2 regions of the Vibrio sp. 10N.261.46.E11 genome follow, and region 1 is predicted to be linked to the other one. Evidence: predicted binding sites of a transcription regulator. Region 1 holds the regulator's gene; the other holds the start of a gene.
What was found. Region 1 encodes MetJ, which represses methionine synthesis genes. Its sites were predicted from a motif close to TTAGACNTNTANANGTCTAA; they were not measured.
Positions count from the first base shown of each region.

Region 2: metH (methionine synthase) is a predicted target of MetJ. The motif match lies at 1,413-1,432, and genes of this name have one in related genera.

Region 1 is NZ_JBFRQW010000031.1:62,570-71,353, forward strand. It holds gene AB4407_RS10455 (bifunctional aspartate kinase/homoserine dehydrogenase II) at 1-1,460, opposite strand, end outside; gene AB4407_RS10460 (O-succinylhomoserine (thiol)-lyase) at 1,463-2,644, opposite strand; gene metJ (met regulon transcriptional regulator MetJ) at 2,853-3,173, shown strand; gene AB4407_RS10470 (malic enzyme-like NAD(P)-binding protein) at 3,365-4,672, opposite strand; gene rpmE (50S ribosomal protein L31) at 5,004-5,222, opposite strand; gene priA (primosomal protein N') at 5,553-7,754, shown strand; gene cytR (DNA-binding transcriptional regulator CytR) at 7,995-8,784, shown strand, end outside.
Region 2 is NZ_JBFRQW010000050.1:83,564-91,022, reverse strand. It holds gene AB4407_RS16230 (cation:proton antiporter) at 31-1,311, opposite strand; gene metH (methionine synthase) at 1,481-5,158, shown strand; gene lysC (lysine-sensitive aspartokinase 3) at 5,270-6,637, opposite strand; lysine riboswitch at 6,746-6,923, opposite strand; gene AB4407_RS16215 (alanine--glyoxylate aminotransferase family protein) at 7,101-7,459, shown strand, end outside.

The DNA.
Region 1 (8,784 bases):
ACTAATTCAAAGTTCATTCCACGACGCTTTTCAAGTTCCGCTTTTTGCTCAGCAAACAGGCTTAACCAGCTTGAACCAATGTTGCCCTTACCACACAAAGCAATCGCAACACGCTTCTGCGCTTGGAACAGTTGAGAGTGAATGCCTTTCACTAGGCTTGATGTTTCACTCTTACGAATGACTGCCACTAAGCTTAAGCCTGAGTTCGCTTCTGAGATGAACTCAACCGGCGAGCTCTTAAGCTGTTGGTAGAAACCGTAGCAATGGTTCGGGTTCTTAGTCACACCAGCACCCACCGCCGCAATCAGAGAGAAGCCTTCTTTAAGCTTAATTTCCGCTTCAATCGCGTGGTCTTGTAGATATTCTAAAGCGCCACCAGCGATCTCTTCTGTATAAGCAAGGCGCAAACAGTGCTGATCCGGTTCAAGCTCATAAGCAAGAGGCTCAAGTTGAGCGCGCTTAAGCCCTTCAAGCACTTCGCTCTCGAGACGGTCGAAATCATGGCCGTGACCAAAGGTCAGCTGCACGATAAGAACTTCATCCAGAGAGGTAATAATTTTTGCTCCACGACCAGATGCCAGTACTCGCTCTATCTGTGTAGAGCCCGCCTCCGGCTGGTAGCTGCAGCGCAAGCTGAGATCCATAGCACTTTGAGCCACAGGCTGTAGCGTTCGGCTATGGAGCACTGGAGCCGCCAGACGAGCGAGTTCACTCGCTTCATCAAGGCGAAGTAGAGGCAGTAAACACGCATCCGAAACCAGACGCGGGTCAGCGCTGTAAACGCCCGCCACATCACTCCAAATCGTCACGCGTTCAACTTCAGCCAAAGCACCAATCACGGTTGCTGAGTAATCTGAACCATTACGGCCAAGCAATACAGTTTCACCCTCGCAGTTCTGAGCCATAAAGCCCGTAATCACCACGCGGCAATGTGCATGCTGCGCTAAGGCTTCTTTGATCAGAGGATAAGAACGTGCGCGGTCAACTTCAGGTTGAGCACCCACTTCTGCACGTAAAAAGGCACGTGCATCTTGAGCAACTGCTTGTAAGTCATGCTGGCATAACAAAGCAGCGAGTAGACGTGAAGACCAAACCTCACCGTGTCCAAGCACTTTTGCTTTTTGCGCTTCGCTTAGAGGAGCCGTTAGCTCCCCCAAAGCGGTAAATTCTTGTTGAATGGTTGCCGTTAGCTGAGCCGCAGACTCACCTTCAAGCAGCGCTTCAATCAGCTCAAGCTGGAACTGACGAAGGGTTTGTAGACATTCATGCGCAATACGACCATCTTTGTCGAGCGCTTCAACAAACTCAATCAAGCGGTTAGTTGTTTTACCCGCAGCCGATACCACGACCAAGTCAGTAGCTGACGAGTATTCTCTAAGAATATTGACCACGCGTTGGTAACACTCAGGATTCGCTAAACTGCTGCCACCAAATTTATGTAGCTGGCGAAAGGTTGCCATTATTAACCCTCCCCTTCAGCGATAAAGCCTTGTGTCTTTTCAAACGCTTGCTTGAGGTCGTCAATCAAGTCATCAGCATCTTCAAGGCCAACAGAAAGACGCAGTAACTGTTGAGAAACACCCGCCTCTGCCAGTGCTTCTTCGCCCATCGCACGGTGAGTCATCGACGCAGGGTGACAAATCAAGCTTTCCACACCACCCAGTGATTCAGCCAAAGAGAACAGCTCTAATTTATCGACAAAGTACTTAAGCGCTTCGAATGAACCCGCAAACTCAAAGCTCAGCATTGAACCAAAGCCAGACTGCTGTTTCTTCGCAATATCATGACCTGGATGTTCAGGGAGGCTTGGGTGATAAATAGTGCCAACGAGATCTTCCTGCTGCAGAGACGCCAGAATTTCACGTGAGCTTTCTTCGTGAACTCGCATACGCGCACCTAGCGTACGAATACCACGTAGCGTCATGTAGCTATCAAACGGTGTGCCGGTTGCACCAATACAGTTGCCCCACCATGCTAGCTCTTCAGCGTGCTCTTCTGTCTTAGTAACTACAACACCACCAATGACATCTGAGTGTCCGTTAATGTATTTAGTGGTTGAGTGGATAACAAAATCCGCACCCAACTCTAAAGGCTTTTGGAATACAGGCGTCAAAAACGTGTTGTCGACAGCAACCAGAGCACCTACTTCTTTCGCTTTACGGCAAGTTTCTGCAATATCAACCACACGAACTAATGGGTTCGATGGTGTTTCAATTAAGATCAACTTTGGCTTAAGCGCGATCGCCGCATCCAGCGCCGCTTGATCCGATTGATCAACAAACAGAACTTTGAAGTCACCTTTTAGCGAGCGAGTGTTAAACAGACGGTAAGTGCCGCCGTAGCAGTCGTGCGGAGCGATAATAAGATCATCGCCACCTAAGAAAGCAGATACCCATAAGTTAAGTGCCGACGTACCACAGTTAGTGACAACCGCGCCTTTACCAGACTCAAGCTCAAACAGTGCCGTTTCTAATAGACCGCGGTTTGGGTTACCAGAGCGGGTATAATCATACTTTGGCACTTCACCAAAAGCGGGAAACCCATAGTTAGTCGAAAGATAAATAGGAGGGACAACGGCATGGTGTTGCGTGTCTGACTCGATACCAGTACGTACTGCGATGGTTGCTGGCTTCCGGCTGCTCATAGGTGCTTCCTTACAAGTTTTGCGTCTGAGAATCACAGCTGCTTGTCGGTATTTTGCGGCTGTGTTAGATATATGTTGTTCACTTTACTTTCATAAACGTGAGACGTCAACACTTCTAGACGTCCATATGTCTTTGCTTATGGCGGTAAATCCCGCTAAAATCACCACTATTAATTTATTCTAACAACTAAAGTGATGAAGGTACGCAATGGCCGACTGGAATGGTGAATACATAAGCCCATATGCTGAGCATGGAAAGAAAAGCGAACAAGTAAAGAAAATTACAGTTTCTATCCCTTTAAAAGTGCTAAAGGTGCTTACTGACGAGCGTACTCGCCGCCAGATTAACAACCTACGCCATGCAACAAACAGTGAGCTACTGTGCGAAGCCTTTCTACATGCGTACACAGGCCAACCACTACCAACGGATGAAGATCTTCGTAAAGACCGTCCAGATGACATACCGACTGAAGTCAAAAAACTGATGACAGAGATGGGTATCGAGTTCGAAGCGTTTGACGAAGAATAAAAACAACTCAGTCACCGCCTTCATTATTGATTCGCTATAGCTGAACCCTATTTGTCACATCACCCACTACGTTATCTGTAGCTGCGCTGTGAATGATAGACATAAAAAAACCGACTCATAGGAGTCGGTTTTTTATTATTCTTTTTCGCTCAATAGAGCAACAGCTATTAAGCTATTAAGCTATTAAGGCATTAAGCCATATAGTTAGCAGGCATCTCAATTCGAGCAACGCCAGACTCAACAGCCGCTTCAGCAACTGCTTTTGCAACGCGAGGAAGCAGACGCGGGTCCATTGGCTTAGGAATGATGTAACCCTTACCGAACTCCAGTGCAGTCTCACCCGCAGCTGCTAGTACTTCAGCTGGAACTGCTTCTTTTGCTAGTTCACGAATCGCTTTAACCGCCGCTAGCTTCATTTCGTCATTGATTTCGCTCGCACGCACGTCTAGTGCACCACGGAAAATGAATGGGAAACAAAGTACGTTGTTTACTTGGTTAGGGTAATCACTACGGCCAGTACCCATGATTAGGTCAGAACGAACTTCATGTGCAAGCTCAGGCTTGATCTCTGGATCTGGGTTTGAACATGCAAACACAACAGGCTTATCAGCCATCAGCGTAAGTGCCTTAGCTGGTAGCAGATTAGGACCCGATACACCCAAGAACAGGTCAGCGCCTTCGATAACATCTTCAAGCGTGCGCTTGTCGGTGTTATTTGCGAACAGCTCTTTGTATTCATTCAAGTCATCACGACGAGTGTGGATCACACCTTTACGGTCAAGCATGTAGATCTTCTCACGCTGAGCGCCACACTTAATCAGTAGCTCCATACAAGCAACCGCTGCTGCGCCAGCACCTAAACAAACGATCTTACACTCTTCCAGTTTCTTTCCTTGAAGCTCGATCGCGTTAAGCATACCCGCTGCCGTTACAATCGCAGTTCCGTGTTGATCATCATGGAAAACAGGTACATCACAACGCTCAATCAGGCGACGCTCGATTTCAAAACAGTCTGGTGCTTTGATGTCTTCTAGGTTAATACCACCAAATGTATCTGCGATATTCGCAACCGTATCAACGAACTCATCGATTGTGCGGTGTTTTACTTCAATATCGATAGAATCTAAACCAGCAAAACGCTTAAACAGTAGCGCTTTACCTTCCATGACCGGTTTAGAAGCAATAGGACCAAGATTACCTAAGCCAAGAATTGCAGTACCGTTAGAGATAACTGCAACCATGTTGCCTTTACCTGTGTACTTATAAACGTTATCGACATTCTGTGCGATCTCGCGAACAGGCTCAGCTACGCCAGGGCTGTATGCCAGTGCTAGGTCTTCTGCAGAGTTTGCAGGCTTCGTCAGTTCTACGGCAATTTTGCCTGGAATTGGGAACTCATGATAATCAAGAGCTTGCTGACGGAATTGTTCTTGAGGCGATAACGATTTTTCAGATGATAACGCTTGAGGGGATTGATCTTGGCGGCTGTCTTCAGACATAGGTGTAGGTTCCTAGGATATTATTATTTGGGGGATCTTGTTCATGTTAATGGATGTACTTCAAAGTTCCTAGGTGGTTGAAGCATCTGTATCATTAAAAAACGAGATTTCACTACTAATAAGACCAGTGGGCAGTTGAAATTACTGTCGCCTGCTCAACTTTAGAGCGAATTTCGAGGAAGGAGTGTTGGGGTAAGCGATGAAATAAAATTTACGCCAGTAACCTACCACTTTAAATGAGCTAATAATGAAATACGATTCAGTATTTTTTCAAATTTCAGGCAACAAAAAAGGACACCGAAGTGTCCTTTTTATGTCTAAATAGCGAGAATTACTTCTTGCTAGAAAGAGCACCGAAACGCTTGTTGAAGCGATCAACACGGCCGCCTGTATCTACGATACGTTGCTTACCTGTGTAGAATGGGTGACATTTGTCACATACGTCTAGGTGGATAGATTCTTTTGCTAGCGTTGAGTTGAACTCAAACGTGTTACCGCAAGAACAAGTTGCAGAAACTGCTTTGTATTCTGGGTGGATACCAACTTTCATGGGAAAACCTCAATTAGGCCGTGTCGCCATCCGATTCTAAGCCGGACACCACACGTAGTTAAAAAATAAATAAAGACACCGCTGTATCACTAAACCGCGATAAAGCCATACCTTTAAGGCGCAGTATAGTAATGAATCTGTGAGGTAGGATCAACTGATTTGATACATTTTTCACCAACACTGTCCTTAAACCTTCTATTAAGCGTTATTTTCTGGCTCCAGTAGCATTCAAGCCTCAAGTAAGCTCTGTCATCTAAACTGCTCCTCGAATTTAACGCCCTTATCCATTAGACTGTTCGCTCTCGTCAACTCAGATAAAGCCGTCCCTTTATGCGTCCAATGATTGCCCGTGTAGCACTGCCTGTTCCACTCGACAAGCAGTTCGATTACAAGATTCCTAGCCACCTATTTCCGATTATTGGCGGTCGAGTCTCTGTGCCTTTTGGACGACAAACCTTAACAGGCATTGTTACGGCTCTGGTTAACGAATCTGAATTCGAGTTAGACAAACTCAAGCCCATTAAAACCTTACTAGACAACCAACCCGTTTGGCCGGAATCGGTCTACTCACTCTTGGTATGGTGCAGCCAGTTCTATCAGTATCCACTAGGTGAAACCTTGGCCAACGCACTACCAAGCGCCTTACGAAAGGGCAAAGCGGCCGATTTCGCGACGCTTGTTGAATGGCAACTGACCTCGTCAGGTAGAGATCAACTGATGCAGGGCTTTGGCCGTGCCGTCAAACAAGCCAAAGTAATGCACATGCTTGAGCACGGCCCAGTTCCCCATCAAGAATTCATTGATGAAGAAGTGGGCAGCGCGGTACTTAAGACGTTGGAAGAGAAAGGCTGGGTTGAATCAGTAGAGAAAAAGCCGAAGCGCCAGCCGTGGCCAGTTGAGCTCGAAAACGATCAAGATAAGCCAAAACTCAATGAAGAACAGGCTATAGCAATAGCGACAGTAAATAGTCAAACCGACTTTGGTTGCTTCTTGCTAGAGGGTGTAACTGGCTCAGGTAAGACCGAAGTCTACCTAAATATGATCAAGCCGATTCTCGACCAAGGTAAACAAGCGTTAGTGTTAGTGCCCGAGATCGGTCTAACCCCTCAAACGATTAACCGCTTTAAGCGACGCTTTAATGTTCCAGTTGAGGTTATCCATTCTGGTTTAAACGATTCTGAGCGACTGAATGCTTGGTTATCGGCGCGTGATAAAATAGCGGGCATTGTGATCGGTACTCGTTCAGCTCTGTTCACACCGTTCGCGGATCTGGGCATTATCATTGTCGATGAAGAGCACGACGCCTCTTATAAGCAGCAAGATAGTCTACGCTACCACGCTCGTGATGTTGCCATCATGCGTGCTCATAAAGCGCAGATTCCGGTTGTGTTAGGCTCGGCGACTCCGGCCTTTGAAACGCTGCACAACGCTCAGATCGGTAAATACAGTTACCTCACCCTGACCTCTCGTGCAGGTGTCGCGCTGCCGACCACCAATAAAGTGTTGGACGTTAAGGGTGAATATCTAGAAAGTGGCTTGTCTGCGTCGTTGATTGCTGAAATGCAAAGACACCTCAAAGTAGGCAACCAAGTGATGTTGTTCCTCAACCGTCGTGGGTTTTCTCCCGCATTAATGTGTCACGATTGTGGTTGGACAGCGGAATGTAAGCGTTGTGATGCCTACTACACCTATCATCAATACAGCAATGAGATGCGCTGCCACCACTGTGGCTCGCAGCAGCATATCGTGCACAATTGCCAAGGTTGTGGTTCAGCGAATTTAGTAACAGTGGGTGTGGGTACAGAGCAACTTGAAACCCAACTTGGTCAGCTATTCCCTGAATACAAAACCATCCGTATTGACCGAGACAGCACTCGCCGCAAAGGCAGTTTAGAAAGCGCGTTAGAATCGATTCGTAAAGGTGAATACCAAATTCTGATTGGTACACAGATGCTTGCTAAAGGGCACCACTTCCCAGATGTGACACTTGTGGCGTTATTGGATGTCGATGGCTCTTTATATAGCAGTGACTTCCGAGCGTCTGAACGTCTTGCCCAGCTATTCATCCAAGTAGCGGGACGCGCAGGACGAGCAAGCAAACCCGGTGAGGTGATCTTACAGACTCACCACCCAGAACATGGGTTGCTGCAAGCTTTGCTGCATAAAGACTACAACCACTTTGCTCAGACGGCGCTGGCAGAGCGTAAACAAGCGATGTTGCCACCTTATACCTTCATGACTCTGTTTAGAGCAGAAGCTAATGACACTCGCTTAGTGGAAGAGTTTTTGCGTCAAGTGCGCCACACATTGGAATCGCATCCGTTATTTGACCAATATTGCATGGTGCTAGGACCAACCCCTGCACCACTAGCCAAACGAGCAGGTAAATCGCGCTGGCAGCTTATTTTACAAACACAGACTCGCTCGTTGATGCAAAAGCTATTAATGAGCGCCAAGCCAGCAATCAATATGTTACCCGCTGCGAAAAAAGTCCGTTGGTCACTCGATATTGAGCCGCAAGATCTGAGCTAAACCCACTTGGGTTAAAACTAATGATAAGTTTGTTCACAAATATTTCATATTTCTCGTGAGCAACTTCACACTAGTCATGTGATTTTTGTTAATCTAGCCGTAACTTTACATGGGTGAAACGAATAAAATATTGCAATAAAAAAAGTGTTAGCAACACTTTCACAATATCTATTCGATTATATTTATTATTCATGCCTTAGATACTTAGGCAGCAAAGGAATTAAAAAGAGGGTTTAATTTATGGCGACAATGAAGGATGTTGCCCAGCTAGCAGGCGTTTCAACAGCTACGGTATCACGTGCATTGATGAACCCTGAAAAAGTCTCGGTTTCTACTCGTAAGCGAGTTGAGACAGCAGTACTTGAAGCTGGATACTCACCCAATACATTAGCTAGAAACTTACGTCGCAACGAATCAAAAACCATCATCACTATTGTTCCTGATATCTGTGACCCGTATTTCGCAGAGATCATTCGTGGTATCGAAGATGCCGCAGTAGAAAATGACTACCTCGTTTTACTGGGTGATAGCGGCCAACAGAAGAAGCGTGAGTCTTCATTTGTTAACTTAGTATTCACCAAACAAGCTGACGGCATGCTACTACTTGGCACCGACCACCCGTTTGATGTCAGTAAGCCTGAACAAAAAAATTTACCGCCGATGGTGATGGCGTGTGAGTTTGCCCCAGAGCTTGAACTGCCTACCGTACACATCGATAACCTGACCTCGGCATTTGAAGCGGTGAACTACCTAGCTCAGTTAGGTCATAAACGTATCGCTCAAATCTCAGGGCCCATATCGGCAACGCTTTGTAAGTTCCGCCAACAAGGCTACCAACAAGCGCTACGTCGTGCAGGGGTATCAATGAATCCTGCCTACAGCACTGTCGGTGACTTTACCTTTGAAGCGGGCGCTCAAGCAGTTCGTCAATTACTCGCTCTTCCTGAACAACCTACAGCGATCTTCTGTCATAACGATGCGATGGCCATCGGCGCGATTCAAGAAGCGAAAAAATTAGGCTTACGCGTTC
Region 2 (7,459 bases), on a different contig from region 1:
CAATTAGATCATATTTTTCTTTAATTGGTTTTAGTTCACTTTCTTCTCAGCTTGCTTTGCTTTTTCTATCATAGGAGTGATTGTTGATCCTTGAACTAAGATTGAGAACACTACTACTGCATAGGTCATAACAAGGATTATCTCTTTAACATCTATTGCCTTATCTTCTATTACCCAAATGCCTGAAGGTATTGAAAGAGCCATTGCTAGAGCTAGACCACCACGCAAGCCACCCCAAGTTAGAATCTTAATCGACCATGGGTTGTAAGTTCTAAAGCGTTTAAATCCGATGTAAGACAAGAAAACACTCAAGTAGCGTGCACTCAATACTAGAGGGACTGCGAATGCCATTAAGATCCAGTCTTCTTGGTGGAATTTGAATAGCAGCATCGACATACCAATTAATAGGAATAATACGCCGTTTAAGAATTCATCTATTAATTCCCAGAAATGATCTAGGTGATCTTCACTCTCTTTTGAGAATCCGATAAAGCGAGTCCAGTTACCAATCATGATACCTGATACCACCATTGCTAATGGTCCTGATACATGTAGAACTTCAGCAAACGCATAACCAGCAGTTGGGATACCGATGGTCAATAGCAACTCCATCGAGTGGTCATCGGTGTTGCTGATTAGGTAATGGAATATTAAACCTAGAACAAAGCCATAGACGATACCACCTATAGCCTCTTGGACGAATAACATGGTCACGCTACCTACAGTCGGTGCTTCTGTACCGAACGCAATAGTAAATAGGGTAACGAAGATCACTAGGCCAAAACCATCGTTGAATAGAGATTCTCCCTCGATTTGAGTAGAGATTCGTCTGGGAGCATCGAGCTTCTTCACTATTGCTAATACAGCTATTGGATCGGTTGGAGATATTAGAGAACCAAACAGTAAGCAATAAATTAGGTCAAATTGAATACCGACAAATTGACAGAACCCATAAAGTACAAAGCCAATAAAGAAGGTTGAAAACAGTGTAGCACCAAGAGCGAGTACTGTTATTTCCCACTTCTGGTCTTTTAGGTTTGGTAATTTAATCCCCAAACCACCGGCAAAGAGCAAGAACCCCAAGATTCCCTTAAGTAAGAAATCTTCAAAGTTGATACTGGCAACGGTTTCTGAGGCGATGTCAGCCAATTGGAACCAATTGTTTTGTCCCGCAATGATAATCAATAGAGATAACATCATTGAGCCAGCTGTGATGGCGATGGTTGTCTGCATTTTACCAATTTTGGTATTCACGAAAGCAATAAGCATGGCTGCAGCGGACAAGAAGCATAAGGTGTAATAGACCGACATTGGGATTCCAACATGTAACAAAGTATGAATATGAATTTTCGTTGTCTCATGCTCAAATAGCAAACATTTTTTTGTCATGAGTCGGTAATCAATTTCCTTTTTTAGACGTCTAGACTCCTTTTTAATGTGTGATAGGATGGAGGGATAATTAAAGGAATGAGGTTGTACCGTGGGAAGTAATGTAAGGCAAAAGATTGACGCTCTGTTGAAGCAACGAATTTTACTGATTGATGGTGGCATGGGCACCATGATTCAGGATTATAAATTGGAAGAGCAAGACTATCGTGGTGAACGCTTTGCTGATTGGCACAGTGACTTAAAGGGCAACAATGACCTTTTAGTTCTTACACAGCCTAAGCTTATCAAAGATATCCATTCAGAATACTTGGAAGCTGGGGCTGACATCCTCGAAACCAATACCTTTAACGCTACAACCATCGCTATGGCCGACTATGATATGGAAAGCCTTAGTGAAGAAATTAACTTTTCTGCTGCCAAGCTTGCTCGTGAAGCGGCTGATGAATGGACCGCAAAGACCCCAGAAAAGCCTCGCTTCGTCGCGGGTGTATTAGGTCCAACTAACCGAACTTGTTCTATCTCGCCTGATGTAAACGATCCAGGTTATCGAAATGTTAGCTTTGACGAGTTAGTTGAAGCTTATTCTGAGTCGACTCGCGCGCTTATTAAGGGCGGTTCAGACTTAATTCTTATCGAAACTATCTTCGATACGTTGAACGCGAAAGCGTGTGCTTTTGCGGTTGAATCCGTTTTCGAAGAAGTGGGCATTACTCTACCTGTTATGATCTCCGGTACCATTACTGATGCTTCAGGTCGTACGCTTTCAGGTCAGACGACAGAAGCATTCTACAACGCACTTCGTCATGTAAAACCTATCTCATTTGGATTGAACTGTGCATTAGGTCCTGATGAACTGCGAGAGTACGTTGGTGAGATGTCTCGCATCTCAGAATGTAACGTTTCCGCTCACCCTAATGCGGGCTTACCTAATGCATTTGGTGAGTATGACCTTTCTCCGGAAGATATGGCTGAACATGTTAAAGAGTGGGCTGAAAGTGGCTTCTTGAACCTAATTGGTGGGTGTTGTGGTACTACGCCAGAGCATATCCGTCAAATGGCTGTGGCCGTTGAAGGTGTAACGCCGCGTCAATTGCCAGACTTACCTGTTTCTTGTCGTCTTTCGGGACTAGAGCCACTGACGATAGCGAAAGAATCTTTGTTCGTGAATGTAGGTGAACGGACCAATGTTACCGGCTCTGCACGCTTTAAACGCCTTATCAAAGAAGAGCTCTACGACGAAGCCTTGAGTGTTGCTCGAGAGCAAGTTGAGAACGGTGCTCAAATTATCGATATCAATATGGATGAAGGGATGCTAGACGCTGAGGCGTGTATGGTTAAATTCCTTAATCTATGTGCTTCAGAACCAGAAATCTCGAAAGTGCCTGTTATGGTCGACTCTTCTAAGTGGGAAGTTATCGAAGCTGGTCTGAAATGTATTCAAGGCAAAGGTATCGTTAACTCAATCTCTCTAAAAGAAGGCAAAGAGAAGTTTGTTGAGCAAGCCAAATTAGTTCGTCGTTATGGTGCAGCTGTCATTGTGATGGCGTTCGATGAAGTCGGGCAGGCTGATACTCGAGAGCGTAAAGTCGAGATCTGTACCAATGCCTACAACATTCTTGTTGATGAAGTTGGCTTCCCACCTGAAGACATTATTTTTGACCCGAATATCTTCGCAGTTGCGACTGGTATTGATGAGCATAACAACTATGCGGTCGATTTCATTGAAGCAGTGGGAGATATCAAACGCGATCTCCCTCATGCGATGATCTCTGGTGGCGTGTCGAACGTGTCGTTCTCATTCCGTGGCAATAACTACGTTCGTGAGGCAATCCACGCAGTATTCCTATATCACTGTTTTAAAAATGGTATGGATATGGGCATCGTAAACGCCGGTCAGCTGGAAATTTACGATAATGTTCCAGAAGATCTGCGTGATGCTGTTGAAGATGTTGTACTAAACCGTCGTGATGATTCGACGGAACGTTTGCTTGAAATGGCGACCGAATACCTAGAGCGTGCTGTCGGTAAGGTTGAAGATAAATCTGCTCTAGAATGGAGAACTTGGCCTGTAGAGAAGCGCTTAGAGCACTCTTTGGTTAAAGGTATCACCGATTTTATCGTTGAAGATACCGAAGAAGCTCGCGTTAATGCCTCTCGCCCTATCGAGGTGATTGAAGGCCCTCTAATGGACGGCATGAACGTTGTCGGTGACCTATTTGGTGAAGGTAAGATGTTCTTACCACAGGTTGTAAAGTCTGCGCGTGTTATGAAACAGGCGGTTGCCCACCTAGAACCATTCATCAATGCATCCAAAGAAGTGGGCGCAACTAACGGTAAGATTCTATTAGCGACCGTTAAAGGTGACGTACACGATATCGGTAAGAATATCGTTGGCGTGGTTTTGCAATGTAACAACTACGAAATTATCGATCTCGGTGTAATGGTTTCTTGCGAAAAGATTCTGAAAGTCGCTAAAGAAGAGAACGTCGATATTATCGGTCTGTCTGGTTTGATCACGCCATCTCTTGATGAAATGGTACACGTTGCCAAAGAGATGGAAAGACAAGGTTTTAAGCTTCCTCTATTGATCGGCGGCGCAACTACATCTAAAGCGCACACTGCGGTCAAGATTGAACAAAATTATTCAGAACCTGTTGTATACGTAAATAATGCCTCGCGCGCTGTAGGTGTGTGTACTTCACTACTTTCTGATGAATTGAAGCCCGCTTTCGTTGAGAAGCTAGATATCGACTATGATCGCGTTCGAGACCAGCACAATCGTAAGAAGCCGCGCACTAAGCCTGTCACACTTGAAAGAGCTCGTGCCAATAAAGTCGCTATCGATTGGGATGCGTATACGCCACCGGCACCCGCTAAGCCGGGAGTTCACATCTTCAATGATTTTGATGTAGCTACTCTGCGTCAGTACATCGATTGGACTCCATTCTTTATGACATGGTCATTGGTTGGTAAGTACCCTGCGATCCTTGATCATGAAGAAGTGGGTGAAGAAGCAAAACGTTTATTCAAAGATGCCAATGATTTACTGGATCGCGTAGAGAAAGAGAAGCTGCTTGAAGCGCGTGGTATGTGTGCCATGTTCCCAGCGAACAGTGTTGGTGATGATATTGAAGTGTATACCGATGAGTCTCGTACTGAAGTTCTAAAGGTTCTACATAACCTTCGTCAACAAACCGAAAAGCCTAAAGGGTTTAACTATTGTCTGTCTGATTACATTGCGCCAAAAGAGAGCGGTAAAGCGGACTGGATTGGTGGTTTTGCGGTGACCGGCGGTATTGGTGAGCGAGAACTGGCTGATGAATACAAAGCGAAAGGTGATGACTACAACGCAATCATGATTCAAGCGGTTGCTGACCGATTGGCTGAAGCGTTCGCGGAGTATCTGCATAAAGAAGTGAGAAAGGACATTTGGGGTTACTCGCCAGATGAGGACTTGTCTAACGACGATTTGATTCGAGAGAAATACCAAGGTATCCGTCCTGCTCCTGGTTATCCTGCTTGTCCAGAGCACACAGAGAAAGGTACATTGTGGGAGTTGATGGACGTTGAGAAGGCCATCGATATGTCACTGACGTCTAGTTACGCGATGTGGCCAGGTGCTTCAGTATCAGGGATGTACTTCTCACACCCTGATGCTCGATACTTTGCGATAGCCCAGATTCAACAGGATCAAGTAGATAGCTATGCCGACCGTAAAGGCTGGGATATGTTGGAAGCTGAGAAGTGGTTAGGGCCAAATATCAACTAACTCTGGAATCAGTGAGTTGTTCGTAAAGCTAGAAAGAGAAAGGGTTGCTGAATCGCAACCCTTTTTGTATTTGTGATTTGGTTAACTCAACCCTATCTATTAATTGCCTTCTTATTCAAAAAGCTCTTGATGCAGTTTTTGAATTGCCAGTTTAGATACAGGTTCGTCCAACAAGAAGCACAGATTGTGTGGGCTTGCACCGTAGCAAATCATACGCAGGTTGAAGTCTTCAAGAGTGCCGAATACCTGCTTTGCATAGCCTTTGCTTTCGCTCATGTTGTTACCAATAAGCGCAACAAGGCATAGGTCGTGCTCAATATCGACAGAACACAGCTCTTCAAGCTCAAGACGAGCGGCTTCAGGTAACTCAGGAGCACCACCTGAAGTGTCTGTTTGATCCAGAGTGAGTGACACACTGATCTCTGAGGTGGTGATAAGATCGACCGAGATCTTATGTTTAGCAAGGATCTCGAATACCTTTGCCAAGAAGCCATAGGCATGAAACATGTTAGCGCTGCGGAGTGTAACCATAGTTTGGTTGCAGCGTAGGGCAAGCGCTCTAAATAGAGGGGAGCTTTCAACTTCTTGACGAATCCAAGTTCCACCGAGCTCTGGTGCTTTAGAAGAGCCGACAAATACTGGGATTTGGTGGCGCAGTGCAGGTACTAGAGTTGATGGGTGTAAGATCTTCGCACCAAAGTTTGCCATTTCCGATGCTTCACTAAAGCTGATCTCTGGGATAGGAGAAGCTTTAGGTGCAATACGAGGATCGGTAGTGTAGATCCCCGGAACATCCGTCCAAATTTCTAAGCCAATTGCTTGTACTGATTCGGCAATCAGTGCAGCCGAATAATCACTGCCCCCGCGACCTAAAGTCGTGGTGTTGCCTTCACTATCAGCGCCGATAAAACCTTGAGTAACGACAACTTGCTGTTGGCAAAGTGGCATAAGTTTCTCTTGCGCTAGAGCGGAAATATCTTTTAGTTGAGGTTCTGCTTTGCCGAAGTCATCATTAGTGCGCATCACTTCTCTGATATCAAAGCGAACTGCAGGTGTGCCTCGTTCACGAATGATCTGAGCCAAGATGTGTGTCGACATCAACTCGCCACATGCGACAAGGTGATCAGTCAGTTTGGTACTGGTTTGAAATGATGCCGCTTCTGCTGCGCTCGCAATGTCATCAAGAATGCTGTGAACTTCTTTTTCGATGCTGACTGAGTCTGCCAGTTGGCCAAGAATTGCGTTATGAATGTCCGCTAATTGAGCCATCAATTCCTGACGACGAGCTTTATCTTGAACGCCATTCGCAAGTTCAACGAGCAAATTGGTCACACCAGAACACGCAGAACTTATGACTAACTTGGTATTTGAGTTGTTTTCAATAATGGCAGCACAACGGCTCATTGCTTCAAAGTTGGCAACACTTGTACCACCAAACTTAGCGACATTAAAAGAACCAGCTACATTAGATGCACTCACGATATATCTCCCACGACTTCCTAAAATAAAATTACGGTTGGGTAATCCAACGTCCGATGTTTTTCGAAGAGAGTTTTAGAGCAAAAAGAGAGGAATTATTAGAATAGTAACCTCAGAAGCTCTTCACCATATAGAAATGGCGACAGTTGACGGGATTCAGCCCGCTCAACCGATAATAAAGGTCCTGCATCCTTTTATTATCTCGGCACTGCTCCCCATAAATGTTTTGTATTGGAAATGCGGTTCCACAAAACACCTGCCTGGGCAGTGCTCCTCTTCTGCTAGATAGCCATTTCATTGAACGCGTTTGCGCAAATAATGTCAATCACGTAACGTGAGATAATTGAAAAATAATTTTAACAATTATGTGACACTGGTTTGACCTCAATACTTATGGCTAATTGCTGAGGTAATCAATTTGCTTTAGGGTGGATTGTTGACAACATTAACGTAAGGTATGTACATGTCTAATTTAACACTCACTACTGCTATTGATAGTTTTTATCCGCCACACCGAACGTTAATGGGGCCGGGGCCTTCAGACATTTCTCCTCAAGTTTTACAGGCCTTAAGCCGCCCAACTATTGGTCACCTAGACCCGCTATTTATTACGATGATGGATGAGCTTAAACAGCTTCTCAAATACGCTTTTCAGACGGAAAACGAATTTACGATTGCTGTCTCTGCACCAGGCAGTGCAGGTATGGAAACCTGTTTTGTTAACCTGATTGAGCCTGGTGAAAAGGTGATTGTTTGTCGTAACGGTGTCTTCGGTGAGCGTATGCGAGAAAACGTGGTGCGCTGTGGTGGCGAAGCGATCCT